Regions from separate parts of the Pseudomonas citronellolis genome, predicted to be linked through region 1. Evidence: riboswitches for the same ligand, from Rfam matches in the RefSeq annotation. Region 1 holds a riboswitch; the other holds the start of a gene.
What was found. A riboswitch is a leader RNA that binds a small molecule or an ion and turns the genes downstream of it on or off. The one in region 1 is predicted to bind fluoride.
Positions count from the first base shown of each region.

Region 2: linked by a shared signal. The riboswitch ahead of PcP3B5_RS12780 (hypothetical protein) and the one ahead of crcB (fluoride efflux transporter CrcB) in region 1 are both predicted to bind fluoride.

Region 1 covers NZ_CP014158.1:1,334,796-1,343,181, reverse strand. Annotated here, with positions in the region: gene PcP3B5_RS06140 (sensor histidine kinase) at 1-598, opposite strand, end outside; gene PcP3B5_RS06135 (response regulator transcription factor) at 588-1,271, opposite strand; gene crcB (fluoride efflux transporter CrcB) at 1,444-1,827, opposite strand; fluoride riboswitch at 1,891-1,953, opposite strand; gene groL (chaperonin GroEL) at 2,029-3,669, opposite strand; gene PcP3B5_RS06120 (co-chaperone GroES) at 3,716-4,009, opposite strand; gene PcP3B5_RS06115 (FxsA family protein) at 4,202-4,669, opposite strand; gene PcP3B5_RS06110 (HugZ family pyridoxamine 5'-phosphate oxidase) at 4,734-5,471, opposite strand; gene PcP3B5_RS06105 (SDR family oxidoreductase) at 5,578-6,336, shown strand; gene PcP3B5_RS06100 (DUF481 domain-containing protein) at 6,421-7,425, opposite strand; gene PcP3B5_RS06095 (MGMT family protein) at 7,618-7,998, shown strand; gene ampG (MFS transporter AmpG) at 8,038-8,386, shown strand, end outside.
Region 2 covers NZ_CP014158.1:2,885,155-2,891,843, forward strand. Annotated here, with positions in the region: gene pilL2 (PFGI-1 class ICE element type IV pilus protein PilL2) at 1-97, opposite strand, end outside; gene PcP3B5_RS12760 (hypothetical protein) at 216-614, opposite strand; gene PcP3B5_RS12765 (DUF932 domain-containing protein) at 715-1,542, opposite strand; gene PcP3B5_RS12770 (DUF3577 domain-containing protein) at 1,726-2,592, opposite strand; gene cfa (cyclopropane fatty acyl phospholipid synthase) at 3,153-4,313, opposite strand; gene PcP3B5_RS12780 (hypothetical protein) at 4,310-4,750, opposite strand; fluoride riboswitch at 4,868-4,933, opposite strand; gene PcP3B5_RS31820 (hypothetical protein) at 4,982-5,128, opposite strand; gene PcP3B5_RS12785 (hypothetical protein) at 5,174-5,566, opposite strand; gene ppa (inorganic diphosphatase) at 5,563-6,096, opposite strand; gene PcP3B5_RS12795 (DUF190 domain-containing protein) at 6,093-6,458, opposite strand; gene crcB (fluoride efflux transporter CrcB) at 6,472-6,689, opposite strand, start outside.

The DNA of each region.
Region 1 (8,386 bases):
AGTCGAAGGCCTCGGCCAGTTCGCCGACCTCGTCGTGGGCGTAGTCCGGCGCCAGCGGCGGCGCCAGGTCCAGCAACTGGTCGCGGTGGCGCACCTGGCGCGCCAGGCGCACCACCGGCTCCATCACCTTGCGCGAGAGCAGCCAGCCGAGCAGGCCGGCCAGCGCCAGGCTGAGCACGTAGCCGGTCACCACGGCGGCGTACAGCACCTGCTCGCGCGCCTCGAAATCGCTCTGGTCCTGCAGCAGCACGTAGCGGCGGCCGTCGGTGTCGCGCACCAGCGCGTGGAACGACAGCTCGCCGTCGAACACTTCGTGGAAGCCCGACTCCAGGCGCCGCAGCGCCGGCGGCATGGCGTAGATGCCGACGCCGTCGCTGACGAAGAAGCGCATGCCGGGGTCCAGCCGCGGGCCCCTGCCGCTGTGCAGGTCCTCGTTGATGATGCGGTCCAGTTCGCCGCCCAGGTCACGGGAGATCAGGCGTTCCTCGACCACGTGCACCACGCCGACGATGCTCAGGGAAAACAGGCCGCCGACCAGCGCGGTCATGAACACGAAGGCAAAGACGATCCGGCGGGAAAGGCTCTGCCTATACTCCATTCGTTTCCTCCGCCAGGCGGTAGCCGACACCGTGGACGGTGTGCAGCAACGGCAGGGCGAAAGGCTTGTCGATCACCTGGCGCAGTTGGTGCACGTGGCTGCGCAGGCTGTCGCTGTCCGGGCAGTCGTCGCCCCAGACGGCTTCCTCGAGTACGTCGCGGCGCACCACGTGGGGGCTCTTCTGCATCAGCACGGCCAGCAGCTTGAGGCCGATGGGGTTGAGCTTGAGCGCCTTGCCGGCGCGGTTCACTTCCAGGGTGTCGAGGTTGTAGCTCAGGTCCGCCACCTGCAGTTCGCGGCGGCCGCCGCCCTGGGTCCGGCGCAGCACCGCCTCGATGCGCGCGGCCAGCTCCGACAGGGCGAAGGGCTTGAGCAGGTAGTCGTCGGCGCCGGAGCGGAAGCCTTGCAGGCGGTCATCCAGTTGGTCGCGGGCGGTCAGCATGATCACCGGGGTGTCGCGCCGCGCGTCTTCGCGCAGGCGCCGGCACAGGGTGAAACCGTCCAGGCCGGGCAGCATCACGTCCAGGACGATCAGGTCGTAGTGCGCGGTGGCCGCCAGGTGCAGGCCGGACAGGCCGTCCTGCGCGCAATCCACCGTGTAACCCTTGAGCCCCAGGTAATCCGCCATGTTGGCCAGGATATCCCGGTTGTCTTCCACCAACAGAATCCGCATGTTCCTCTCCGCTTTGCAGGGCACCCTAGACTAGCTCGCTTAATTGGAACTTAAGCGTCTTTGACGTTTTTTTCACAAAGCGCCAGGCCGCGCCAGCCGGGGCGTGAAGGGGATCGCGGGAGAGGTGTCGCGAAGAGTCGCGGGGGCGAACTCGCAGCGCCCCCGCGGCGGTTCATCTGCCCATCAGCCAGTTGCCGGTGAACAGGCCGAGCAGGGTCATCGCCAGGGAGCCGCAGACATGCACGGCGACCGCGCCCATGGCCCAGGCCAGGCGGCCTTCCTGCAGCAGGGTGACGACCTCGGCGGAGAAGGTCGAGAAGGTGGTCAGGCCGCCGCAGAAGCCGGTGATGATCAGCAGCCGCCACTCCGGGGCGATGCCCTGGGCGCTGGCGAAGTAGGCGACGGCGACGCCGATGATGTAGCCGCCGATCAGGTTGGCGGCCAGGGTGCCGGGAGGGACGTTGGGCATCAGGCTGTTCAGCTTGAGGCCGAGGTACCAGCGCAGCAACGCGCCGATGGCGGCGCCGAGGGCGATGGCGAGAACGGGTTTCCACATGATCCTGTCCTTGAGGGGCTTTCGGACAGGCCGCAGGCGAACGCCTACGCGCCTGGTCCAGGTAAATGCGTAGGCATCATCAGCCACGGGGGCGGTTGAAGGAGGAATGCCATCTCCTGCGCGGCACATCTTGGCACAAAGGGCCGGAAACGAAAAAGCCCCGCCGAAGCGGGGCTATTTCTCAGCCTGGGGCCGGGAGGCTTACATCATGCCGCCCATGCCACCCATGCCGCCCATGTCCGGCATGGCCGGAGCGGCCTTGTCGTCCACCACTTCGGCAACCATGGCCTCGGTGGTGATCATCAGGCCGCCGATGGAGGCAGCGGCCTGCAGGGCCGAACGGGTGACCTTGGCCGGGTCCAGGATGCCCATCTCGATCATGTCGCCGTAGACACCGGTAGCGGCGTTGAAGCCGAAGTTGCCGGAGCCTTGCTTGACCTTGTCGACCACCACGCTCGGCTCGTCGCCGGCGTTGGCGACGATCTGGCGCAGCGGGGATTCGACAGCGCGGCGCAGCAGGGCGATGCCGACGTTCTGGTCTTCGTTGTCGCCCTTCAGGCCTTCGATGGCCTGCAGTGCGCGCACCAGGGCCACGCCACCGCCGGGGACCACGCCCTCTTCCACCGCAGCGCGGGTAGCGTGCAGGGCATCTTCGACGCGGGCTTTCTTCTCTTTCATCTCGACTTCGGTGGCAGCGCCGACCTTGATCACGGCAACACCGCCGGCCAGCTTGGCCAGGCGCTCTTGCAGTTTCTCGCGGTCGTAGTCCGAGGAGGTCTCTTCGACCTGCTTGCGGATCTGGGCGACGCGGGCCTCGATGTCGGCCTGGGCGCCGGCGCCGTCGATGATGGTGGTGTTTTCCTTGTTGATGGTCACGCGCTTGGCGTTACCCAGGTGCTCCAGGGTGGCGCCTTCCAGGCTCAGACCGACTTCTTCGGAGATGACGGTACCGCCGGTCAGGACGGCGATGTCCTGCAGCATGGCCTTGCGGCGATCGCCGAAGCCCGGGGCCTTGACGGCGGCGACCTTGACGATGCCGCGCATGTTGTTGACCACCAGGGTGGCCAGGGCTTCGCCCTCGACATCCTCGGCGACGATCAGCAGCGGACGGCCGGCCTTGGCGACGGCTTCCAGCACCGGCAGCATTTCGCGGATGTTGGAGATTTTCTTGTCGACCAGCAGCAGCAGCGGGTTTTCCAGCTCGGCCACCATGGTGTCCGGCTTGTTGATGAAGTAGGGCGACAGGTAGCCGCGGTCGAACTGCATGCCTTCGACGACGGACAGTTCGTTTTCCAGGCCCGAGCCTTCTTCTACGGTGATGACGCCTTCTTTACCGACCTTGTCCATGGCTTCGGCGATGATCTGGCCGATGGATTCGTCGGAGTTGGCGGAGATGGTGCCGACCTGGGCGATGGCCTTGGAGTCGGCGCACGGCTTGGCCAGGTCCTTCAGCTGGGCGACGATGGCGATGGTGGCCTTGTCGATGCCGCGCTTCAGGTCCATCGGGTTCATGCCGGCGGCAACGGCCTTCAGGCCTTCGTTGACGATGGCCTGGGCCAGGACGGTGGCGGTGGTGGTGCCGTCACCGGCGGCGTCGTTGGCCTTGGAGGCAACGTCTTTCACCAGTTGGGCGCCCATGTTCTCGAACTTGTCCTTCAGTTCGATTTCCTTGGCGACGGACACGCCATCCTTGGTGATGGTCGGTGCGCCGAAGGACTTGTCCAGCACCACGTTACGGCCTTTCGGGCCGAGGGTGGCCTTGACGGCATCGGCCAGGACGTTCACGCCGACCAGCATTTTCTTGCGAGCGGAATCGCCGAATTTGACTTCTTTAGCAGCCATGTTCTGTTTCCTCTAAATCGAATTCAGTGGGGTTGGGGCGGACTGATCAGTCTTCCAGGACGGCGAGGATCTCGGACTCGCCCATCACCAGCAGTTCTTCGCCGTCGACCTTGATGGCGTTGCTGCCCGAGTAGGGGCCGAACACCACCTTGTCACCCACTTTCACTGCCAGAGCGCGAACTTCGCCGTTGTCCAGCACGCGGCCGGCACCGACGGCGACGACTTCGCCACGGTTCGGCTTCTCGGCGGCGGAACCCGGCAGCACGATGCCGCCTGCGGTCTTGGTTTCTTCCTCGCTGCGACGGATGACGACGCGATCATGCAGAGGACGAAGCTTCATAGTCGTAACTCTCCCAAACAGTGGTTTACAACGGCCGGATCGATGTCCGGCAGGTTTTGTTGAAGCCGGCTTCGCCGGTTTGCGGCCCGACGGGCGAGCCGCGTAAGACAGCCTGTCCGAATGACAGGGACCTTGCGGTGCCTGCTACATGAGGTCGTCGTGGGGCATTTCAAGGCCGTGAAGAAAAAATTTTCAGCGCAGACGATCGTTGTCGCGGCGTTCGAACTCGCCCTCGATCACGTTCGGCCCATGCGGGCCGCGGGATTGCGCCGACGGGTCGCCGGCGAAGGCGCGGCGCCGCTCTTCCTGCTCGCGCATGCGTCGGCGCAGGCCGCCCAGCAGCAGGCTGCGGGTGAACGGCAGCAGGCAGAGCAGGCCGATGACGTCGCTGATGAAGCCCGGCAGCATCAGCAGGGCGCCACCGACGGCGATCAGCAGGCCCTCGAGCATTTCCTGCTCGGGCATCTCGCCGCGGGACAGGCGCTCGCGGGCGCGCCACAGGGTGGCCAGGCCGGCCACGCGCAGCAGCGCCGCGCCGAGGAAGGCGCCGGCGATGAGCAGCAGGAGGGTCCAGCCCACGCCGATGACGCTGCCGACCTTGATCAGCACGGCCAGTTCGATCAGCGGGAAGAGCAGCAGGAAGAACAGGGTAACTCGCATTTCAGGGGTCCTTGGCGGGGCGTCGGCCCGGATATTCAGTAGTTGGCGCCGACACCCGCCTATTTCAAGCCTGGATCACCTCGGTACCCGGCCAGGCCTGCGCCCGCGCCAGTTGCACCAGCGCCTGGCGAACCTCGCCGGGGTTGGCGCAGGGCGCCGGGAACGGCAGCCAGTGGAGGATGGAGCCGACGCGCAGATGGAAACCTTCCGTATCGATTCCCGCCAGCTCCGGGGCCTCGCCCACCGGCAGGCCGGCCAGCTCCAGGTAATGCACGATGGCGTTGGCGTGGTCCTGGTTCATGTGCCCAACCATGCCCCGCTCCACCTCGCCGACGAAGGGGTTGGCCAGCGGCACGCTGTCGGCGCCCAGCCAGTGGATGTCGCCGAAGCCGCCGATGAAGCGCCACTGCACCGGCTGCAGCACCCAGAAGTCGAAGTCGTGGGCCGTGTGGTAGTCGCGCGAGCCGGGGAAGAAACGGTAGTAGCGCTCCGCCGCGGCCTCGATCTCCTCGACGTCCTCCAGTTGCCGGGCCTCGGCCAGCAGGGTCAGGCGGCCGGCGGCCTGGATGTCGTCGGCGCCACGCTCGCCGACCAGCAGCGAGCACTTGGCATCGGCCTGCAGGTTGTGGGTGTGCTGGGCGATCCGGCTGATCAGGATCAGCGGCCGGCCGGCGCCGTCCAGGCAGTATGGAACCACCGAGCCGAAGGGGTAGCCCGGCCACTTCTTCGACTGGGTGGAAAGCACTGCCCGGTATTCCTTGAGCAGCAATTCTCGGGCATTCTTGGCAGCTTTCACGCTCACCTTATGACTCCTCGCTAAGAATCCGTCGCAAACGGACGGGCACAGAAAATTCGTTCACCGTTGCCGGCGAGGCCAATCACTCGACATTGCCGTGGGGATTCCAACCATGCAATTGCAAGACAAGGTCATCATCATCACCGGCGGCGGCCAGGGCCTGGGCCGCGCCATGGGCGAGTTCCTCGCCGCCAAGGGAGCGAAACTGGCGCTGGTCGACCTGAACCAGGAGAAACTGGACGAGGCCGTCGCCGCCTGCAAGGCCGCCGGCGGCGACGCCCGCGCCTACCTGTGCAACGTGGCCAACGAGGAACAGGTTAGCCACATGGTGGCCCAGGTGGCCAGCGACTTCGGCGCCATCAACGGCCTGGTGAACAACGCCGGCATCCTGCGCGACGGCCTGACCATCAAGGTCAAGGACGGCCAGCTGAGCAAGATGAGCCTGGCCCAGTGGCAGGCGGTGATCGACGTCAACCTGACCGGCGTGTTCCTCTGCACCCGCGAAGTGGCGGCGAAGATGATCGAGCTGGACAACCAGGGCGCGATCGTCAACATCTCCAGCATCTCCCGCGCCGGCAACATGGGCCAGGCCAACTACTCCGCGGCCAAGGCCGGCGTCGCCGCCGACACCGTGGTCTGGGCCAAGGAACTGGCGCGCTACGGCATCCGCGTGGCCGGCGTGGCGCCGGGCTTCATCGAGACCGACATGGTCGCCAGCATGAAGCCCGAGGCCCTGGAGAAGATGACCAGCGGCATCCCGCTCAAGCGCCTGGGCCGCCCGGACGAAATCGCCCACTCGGTGGCCTACATCCTCGAGAACGACTACTACACCGGCCGCGTGCTGGAGCTGGATGGCGGGTTGAGATTGTAAAGCCCGAAGCCCGAAGCCCGAAGCTGGAAGCTGGAAGCGCCCTCCCGCCTCCAGCTTCTAGCTTCTAGCCTCCAGCTAATTTACTTACCACCCCACCCCGATCCCCAGCGTGTAGCGCCGCTGGTTCACCCCGCCGTCCTCGGCGCTCAGGCGGTCCCATTCGCCCTTCAGGCTCAGCGCCGCCCAGGAGGTCAACTTGTAGCGGACGCCCGCCTCGCTCTCCACCTCGTAGTCCACCTTCGACGACAGCGGCTTGCCCACTTCGCCGTTGGTGAAGATCTCGAACTGCTTGGCGAACAGGTAGCGGTTGTAGTCCCACTTCACGCTCGCCGAGTAGAAATGGTCCTTCTCGCCATCGACAAAGTCGTAGTCGTTGCGGTTGACCAGGGTGGCCAAGGAGAAGGCGCCCAGCTCGTTGTCCCAGAACTGGTAGCCGGGGCCGGTACCGACGGTGCGCTTCTTCTCCAGGTCCTCGACCCAGTCGCGCTTGTATTCCACCTTGCCCTGCCAGAACCAGTGCTCGTCCAGGAAGCGGTCCAGGGCGTATTCGGCGGAATAGTTGTTGACGCTGACCGAGTCGTCCTTCTTCTCGCGGTTGTACTCGCCCTGCAGGTTGTGCCGCCACATGCCGTGGCGGGCGTTGGTCTTGAAGTCGACGTCGTAGTCCTCGACGTCGTTCTCGGCCATGGTGTGGTCGACGGAGAAGTCCACCTGGCCCTTCCATACCCAGTCCTGCAGCAGCGGGCGCGGCGGCACTATCTGCTCGATGCTGGCCAGCGGTATCGTCTCCTCGGCGCCGTTGACCAGGGTGACCTTGCCCGGCTCGGCGGCCTTCAGGCCCTTGGAGTGCTCGCCGGTGGCGTCCTCGTCGTGCTTGACCAGCAGGTTCTGCTCGGTCTGCAGGGTGGCGATCTTGTCGCCGGTCAGGGTGACCTCGCCGGCATAGTCGGTGGCCAGCACCAGGCGACCCCCATCGTAGAGCTTGATCTTGCCGGTCAGCCGGTCACCGTTCTTCAACCAGACGGTATCGGCCAGGGAAGTCAGGGGAGCGGCGGCGACGGCAAGGCACAGCAGGGTTCTCGACAGCATGAGCGGCATTCAATTCGGATGGCTGGAAAAAAAGCCGGGCATTATCCGCATACCCGACACCAGAGCAACGACTGACCGGGCCCCATGCAGGGAGTTCAACTGGATGGATGAAGGGTACCTCCTGCATCATTGCCCCGACGGTGCCCGGCGATATGCTGTCGACCTGGCCCGCAGCCATCGGAAAGCCGCCCCATGCCTTCGAGAAAACCGCCCGCCCCCGCCCCTGAAAATGTCGCCGACCTCGGCCTGGAAAGCCTGCAGGTGCGCCGCGAAGCCATCTACCTGGCGCTGTCCCAGGTGCCCGAAGGCTACGTGGTGAGCTACGGCGAGCTGGCCCGCATGGCCGGCCTGGGCCGCGCCGCGCGCCTGGTGGGCCGCGTGCTCAGCCAGTTGCCGGAGGGCTCGCGCCTGCCCTGGCACCGGGTGATCGCCGCCGGCGGGCGCATCAGCCTGCCGCTGGGCAGCCCGGGCGGCGACGAACAACGGGCACGATTGCGCGCCGAGGGAGTCCGAATCCACAACGATCGGGTGGACATACGTCGGCATGGCTGGCTTCACGCCGGGCTCTGCTAGTAGAGTTCGCGATAATTTTTTGCGTGCTGGAAACCTTTCATGAAGAAGCACTCCTGGCGAGAGGCACTGGTTGCCTACAAGTCTCCCGCCAGTCTCGCGCTGTTGCTGCTCGGCTTCGCCGCCGGGCTGCCGACGATGCTGGTCTTCACCACCCTCTCGGTGTGGCTGCGGGAAGCCGGCGTGGCGCGGGAAACCATCGGCTTCGCCAGTTGGCTGGGGCTGGTCTACGCGTTCAAGTGGGTGTGGTCGCCGATGCTCGACCAGTGGCGCCTGCCCGTCGTCGGCCGGCTCGGCCGGCGCCGCTCGTGGCTGGTGTTCTCCCAGGCGCTGATCGCCATCGGCCTGCTCGGCATGGCCCTGTGCAACCCGCAGAGCCACCTGCCGTGGC
Region 2 (6,689 bases), 1.5 Mb from region 1:
CTGGTGCCGGTGCCGATGGCGGAGAAGAGGCGGAGCATCCCGACACCAGAGCGGCCAGCAGCAGAGCGCTACGGTAGATGTATTGCGTGATGGGCATGGGATGACTCCCGGCTGGGTCTAGCCGGGAGCATCACCATTCTGCGAAGAGCTATCTGCGAACAAGGGGAATCTCCATGTTGCCGATTCCTGGGCGGTGGAAAGATGCCGTGGACATCTCAGGTCGCTGGAGCCGTTTCCGAGGCTTTGGGCTGACGCCGCCGCGCGTGATAGGCACGGACTCGCTCGCGCCACTCCCTGGACTGCTCGGGTGCCAGCTCCAGATAGCGAAGTGGGCATGTGTAGTAGTAAGGGTGCATCGACTCGTCCAAGGGCTTGTAGCCCCATTCGTTGCCATGCCGCTGCAGCAGGTCGCAGCGGATGTAGCGGAGCGATTGCCCAGGAGCGAGACTCGGGGACACTCCTTCCACTTTGGCGGTCACTTCGACGACGGACCACAGGACGTTGCCACGCAGTGTGTGAGCAATGACCTTGGCGCTTGCGCGCTCGGTTTCCTGCGGTTCAACCAGTTCCGCGATCAACTCGGAGCGGGATCGGGGAGAGAAGAACCAACCCATGATGAGATCTCCAGTAAATGGCCGGAGACCTCCCCGAGGGGGCGGTACCCCGGCGGGTGAGTTGATGCCGCTACTGCGGTGCGAATGGTGTTGCTGACGCTCAGGCCTTGAGCCGGCGCATGCCTTCGGCCAGCAGCCAAAGCGCGCGATTCAGGCGGACGTTCTGGTCGATGCCCTGGACTGGCCGGGTTCGTTGATGGCGGCCGTTGGCTGCACGACCGGAAAGACCGCCTTTGACGAGGTTTTCCTGGACCCGATTGAAGATCGACCAGAGGTCGGCATGCCGATCTTCGAAGCGCCTTGGTGCGAGCACCTGGTCCTCGGTGATTGGCTGCGGCTTGTTGGGATCGTCGTACTTGAGCGCCAGGGCGGAATGGGCGAACAACGCTGCTTCATCCGCGTCGAGAGTAATGGCGCGCATGGCGTCACGAGAGTCCTGGACCTGTTCGAAGCCTTGCAAGACTTCGTACGCCCCTTCGATCACCTGCTGGGCGACATTGCCTTTGTGAGGCACTCGAACATCGGCCACGGTGTCGCCGTAGACCAGGCCGTTGTGGCAGACGAACCTGAACAGGCCGGCGAGCATCTGGTAGCTGCTGGTGCCGTCGTGCGAGTTCAACAGGATGATTTCGTTGGCCTCGTCACCATTGATCTGGCTGGCATGACGAAGACGCAGCATGTGCTTGGTGAATTCGCGGCGGTCCTCATGGCGCACTCGGGTCTGGCACACCATGAAGGGCTCGAAGCCCTCCTGGCGAAGTTCGGCGAGGATGGTAGCGGTCGGAATGTAGCTGTAGCGCTCGGACCGACTTTCGTGCGGTGTTTCCGCAAAGATGGAAGGGGCCACCGAGCGAATCTGATCATCCGAGAGCGGATGGTTCGCGCGCAGGATCGGGGACTGGGGCGCAAAATGAGAGGCGAGTTGCATGATCGTTCTCCTGGAGTAATGCACAGTCGCCCGCCGAGGCAGAACCTTGGGGCGATTGTGAGGGATGACGAGAGCCCTGGACGTGGGCTGATTGCAGCGCAGGAGGTAGCCCGGGCATGCCACCGACACCGAGGTGCCGGGGCACGGGGCAGGGGAGGAAAGCAGGCTTGGAAGGCCTGTGGCTTAGAACGAAGCCGCTAGTGAGGGGGCTTCAGGCGCCTGGGAGGGCGCGTCGGTTTGTGAGCCATCACTGTCTGTCGGGACAGAGTCGATCGTTTCGGTTTCAGGGGCGTCGGATTGAGAGGGATAGACTTGCTGCCCGTCGATCTTGATCAGGCTCACGTGGATCAGCTTTGACTTCAGGCTTGCGCCGACTTCACCGGCATGCTCGCCCTTGGTGCGGTTGTAGGCCTCGGCTCGCATGTCGTTGAGCTTGAAGGCAAGTAGTACCTTCTGCTTGGCTTCAACGGCCTGGACGCAGCGCTGGAGCAATTCCTGGGCGCTGTCGTCAGCGACGACGGTCTCGATGTAGCGATACTCGGGACTGTCAGTCGGGCCGGCCAATACCGCGAGGGAGCAGGACATGAACGGGGCGCCGTCGTTCGACAGCATCCTGGGATTATTCAAATAGCCGATGCCGTTGGTGTGCAGCTCATGCTGCTCGATATCTCGCAGCACGCTGCGGTCCAGCAGTTCAGCCTTGAGCAAGCGGGCTTTCATGCTGGCTGCCGGTTCCCCCGATGAGGGACGACGGAACGGATCGAGCCACAAATCGCCGAGGCGAAAGCGAATCAACGGTCGTTGCTGACGATCTTCGATACCGAGGTAGGGTTGGACCAGTTTCTTGGCTTCGGCGCCGGAGACGCGCACATCGAAGTAGCGCAGGATGGGATCCCTGGCAGGCCCGACCAGTGCGGCTATGGTGCAGGCCAGGAATGGCTGGGCTTTACGGCCGCCCTTGACGGGAACCTCGCGGACACGCTGAAGGTAGCCGATGCCGGAGGTATGAATATCGAAGTACGACTTCTGCTCGGAAGAGGTGTCGTTCATGGCGAGTCTCCAATGCTTGAGGACAAGACGGCGGAGACACGCTGACCCTGGGCGGGGGGCGTAACCCCGCGGCGGGTTGAGGAAGGTCGGCATCCACCACCGGATGGTGGCTGTTCGCGTGAAGGATGCGATACGAACGGGCTTGGTCACGCAGCTGATGCTACGCGGCAACCTGAGAGACCGTGATTGCCTGGCATGTCGCTGATGAGGGATCAGCAGATCATGGGGGCGAGAGTGCAGAGGTGGGCTCTTGGTGGCCAGCGTGAATCGGAAACCGATGGAAATCCTATTCGTAAGATGGGCACTGTGGGTATTTTCAAGAGTCCTGCCGGCCTCCTTCTTGGCTAGCTTTCCTGGTATGCCCGAATCAAATGCAGTGCCCGCGACTAGGACGTTGGCGAATGTTCTATTTTTGCCGGTTGCTGCCGGCAAAAGTGAACCCAAGGACGAAGGTCAGGCGGCCGGCATCGTGGGCGATGCTGCCGAGCATTGAGGTCGACGATGAAGCTGTCGACGGTCTCGCTACTGCGGTGCGAGACCATCGCGTTTCTGCCGTCCGCTTACAACTGTGGGCGCAGGTAGCCGCCGGCCACGCCGCGCCTGGACAGCACCCACTGCCAGAGCTGGATGTCGCGGGCGCGGAAGGCGCCGGCGCAGGACAGCAGGTAGTAGCGCCACATGCGCCGGAAGCGCTCGCCCAGCGCCGAGAAGCGCGGCCAGGCGGCTTCGAAGTTGGCGTGCCAGGCCATCAGCGTGCGGTCGTAGTAGGCGCCGAAGTTGTGCAGGTCCTCGACCACGAAGAGGCCGTCCGCGGCGTCGCCGACCTGGCCGATGGAGGGCAGGTCGCCGTTGGGGAAGATGTAGCGGTCGATCCACGGATCGGGCCGGGCGCGGCGTTCGTTCTTGCCGATGCTGTGCAGCAGGAACAGGCCGTCGTCGGCCAGGCAGCGCTGGGCCACCTGCATGAATGCGCGGTGGTTCTTGTGCCCGACGTGCTCGAACATGCCGACGCTGGCGATGCGGTCGAACTTGCCGGTCAGGGTGCGGTAGTCCTGTAGGCGGAACTCCACGGGCAGGTCGCGGTAGCGGTCGCTGGCCCAGTTCGCCTGCTCCTGGGAGACGGTCACGCCCACGCATTCCACGCCATGCTGCTGGGCGGCATAGGCCATCAGGCTGCCCCAGCCGCAGCCGATGTCGAGCAGGCGCATGCCCGGCTCCAGCCGCAGCTTGCGGCAGATCAGTTCCAGCTTGGCTTCCTGGGCCTGCTCCAGGGTGGTGGCCGTTTCCCAGTAGCCGCAGCTGTAGGTCATGCGCGGGTCGAGCATGGCCTGGTAGAGCGCGTTGCTCAGGTCGTAGTGACGCCGGCCCACCTGCCAGGCGCGCCTGGCATTCTGCAGGTTGAGCAGGCGGTAACGCAGGGCGTGGGTGAGCAGGCGCCAGGGCTGCACTTCGCGGTCGAGCCGGGCGCGCAGCAGGCGATGAAAAAACTCGTCCAGGTGTTGCGCGTCCCAGTCACCGTCCATATAGCTTTCGCCCAGCCCCAGGCTGCCCTGGCCCAGCGCGCGCTCGAACACGCGCGGGCGCAGCACCTGCATGTCCCAGGGGCGCTCGCCGTTGATCCGGATGTCGGCCTTGTGCAATAGCTTGGCGGCGAACTCGCGCAGTTCCGGATTTTCCCTGGGCTGCGATTCCACTGACGGGGTTCCCAGAATCTCGCTCATACCAGGCTCCTCGTGTCGTCGATCGGCATCGCGGGTGTGTTGCTTTCGGTTGCGTATGTCGTTGCAAGGGCTTGGGCGCGTTGTGCAACTAGCGCCTCCCGGTAGAAACCAACGCGATAGATGTTCACCCCGATGGCCAAGCTGGCATATCGCAGGCAGCAGTATGTGTCCCAAGCTTCGCGAGGCTCCGAGAACACCAGGTAGCGGGCGGCGCTTTCGATTAGCAGGGCGGAGCGCTTCAGCCCCTGGGTGAACAACAACCGAGCGAGGTGCTCTTGTTGTTCACGGGCGATATTGAGCGCCGTGGGATAGGTGACTTTTAGAAGGATGTGTTGATCGGGAAGCTGCTGAAGGAAGGCTTCCAGGTCATCGGAGACGACACTGGTGACTGACGAGGACCAAGCAAGATCAGGCTCATGATGCAGAGGGGTTCCCACATTTACCTCCAGGTATTGGACCAGCGCGTGCTCTATGGCGAATCGCGACTGGCGAGGGGACTACCTGAACGAAGTGGGGCGGCAGATACAAAAATGCCTACCGCTCCCGCCTTCGCGAGTTCGGTAGGCATCATTAGCTGACGGCGTCAGCGGTTAACGGAGAATGCCATCTCCTGTGAAAACTCTATCACCGGCTCTCGGGCTTGCAAGAAACCCGGGGCCTTCGGGGCATCAGTCCTCCAGCAGCGCCTTGTTGCGCACGGCGTCTTTGTCGGATCTGGTGGCGAGCAGGACGTAGGCCTTGAACGCGGTGCTGACCTTGCGAGCGCCGGCCATGTTGCGGCCGTGGGTAGAGGTTTCCCAGCGAGAATCGAGCATGGTGCGTCCTGTCGGCTAATCGGAAATTTTCTTGTCTTGCAGGGTTCAGTCGTTGAGCACGAGGTGCACCAGCATCACCAGGGTCATGGCCATGAAGGGGGGCAGCACGACGCAGATGAACAGCTCCGGTAGTTCCCGGAGGGCCAGGTAGGGTTGCCCCTGCTGGTAGATGCCGATGATCTCGGCGAGCTTGGCGGAGCATGCGGCGACCCCGGCGCAGAAGTACAGCACGCCGGCGAGCTGGCGGCGGCCGGGCGCGGCCCGTTGCACCAGCAGCCAGGCCAGGAGCATGCCGAGCAGGACCAACCCGGCCAGGCCGAGGGGCGACTGGGCGAAGAGCCTGCCGGCGAGCAGTCCGGCCAGCAGGTAGCCGGCCTCCATCAGGCCGGGCAGGTGCCGCCCGGTCCGGGGTACAGCCAGTGAGAAAACCTTGCTCAATGCGCCTCTCCATAGGCCGCCACCGCCTTGCGGATTTCCTCGCGGGCGTCGTCCAGGCTGCCCCAGCGTTCCATGCGCACCCATTTCCCCGGTTCGAGGGTCTTGTAGTTCTCGAAGAAGTGCTGGATTTGTTTGAGCAGCAGATCGCTCAGGTCGCTGCACTGGCGCACGTTGCTGTACAGGGGACTGAGCTTGTCGTGGGGCACGGCGATGATCTTGGCATCCGGTCCGGCCTCGTCGGTCATGTACATCACGCCGACCGGGCGGCAGCGCAATACCGTACCGGGCGCAACCGGGCAGGGGGCGACGACCAGGATGTCCAGCGGGTCGCCGTCCTCACTTAGGGTGGCGGGAATGAAACCGTAGTTGGCCGGGTAGAACATCGGCGTGCTGAGGAAGCGGTCGACGAACAGTTGGCCGCTGGTCTTGTCCAGTTCGTACTTGATCGGCGCGTGGTTGGCCGGAATCTCGATCACGGCATAGATGTCGTCCGGGACGTCCTTGCCGGCGGGGAGGTCGGTGAAGCTCATATCGTGGTCTCCGTAATCGCCAGGTGGGGGTTGTCGCGCTCGGCCTTGTGTTTGCCCACGGTGCCCATTTCCGCCGGGGTCTTCACGTAGAACAGGGCGAGGTCCTCGGCCTCCAGACGTTCGAACAGACGTTCGCACTCTTCCTCGGAGACGGCCAGGCAGATTTCCATCGGTTGGTCGGCCTGTTCGAAGAAATGATAAGAGTGCAGCCGTCCGGCATGGCCGTAGCCTTCAGCGCCCACCACCAGAGTGGCGCCCTTGATGTTCATGCTTTGCGAAAGCTCGATCAGCCAGTCGGCAGTAGGTTTGCCCCCGTGCTGGCGGCTTTGTTGGGTGAATAGCGTGACTAAGTAGCCTTGCATGGTTGCGTCTCCATCAGCGTCCGTTGAACAGGGAGTAGCTCAGTAATCCCGCGCTAGTGGCCAGCAGCGAGCCCAGTACATGGATAGCGATGGCACCCACCGCCCAGGTCATGCGGCCGGTCTGGAGCAGTGCCATGGTTTCCGCGGAAAAGGTCGAGAAGGTGGTCAAACCACCACAGAAGCCGGTGACGATCAGCAGGCGCCACTCGGGGCTGAGCGTTGGGTTGGCGG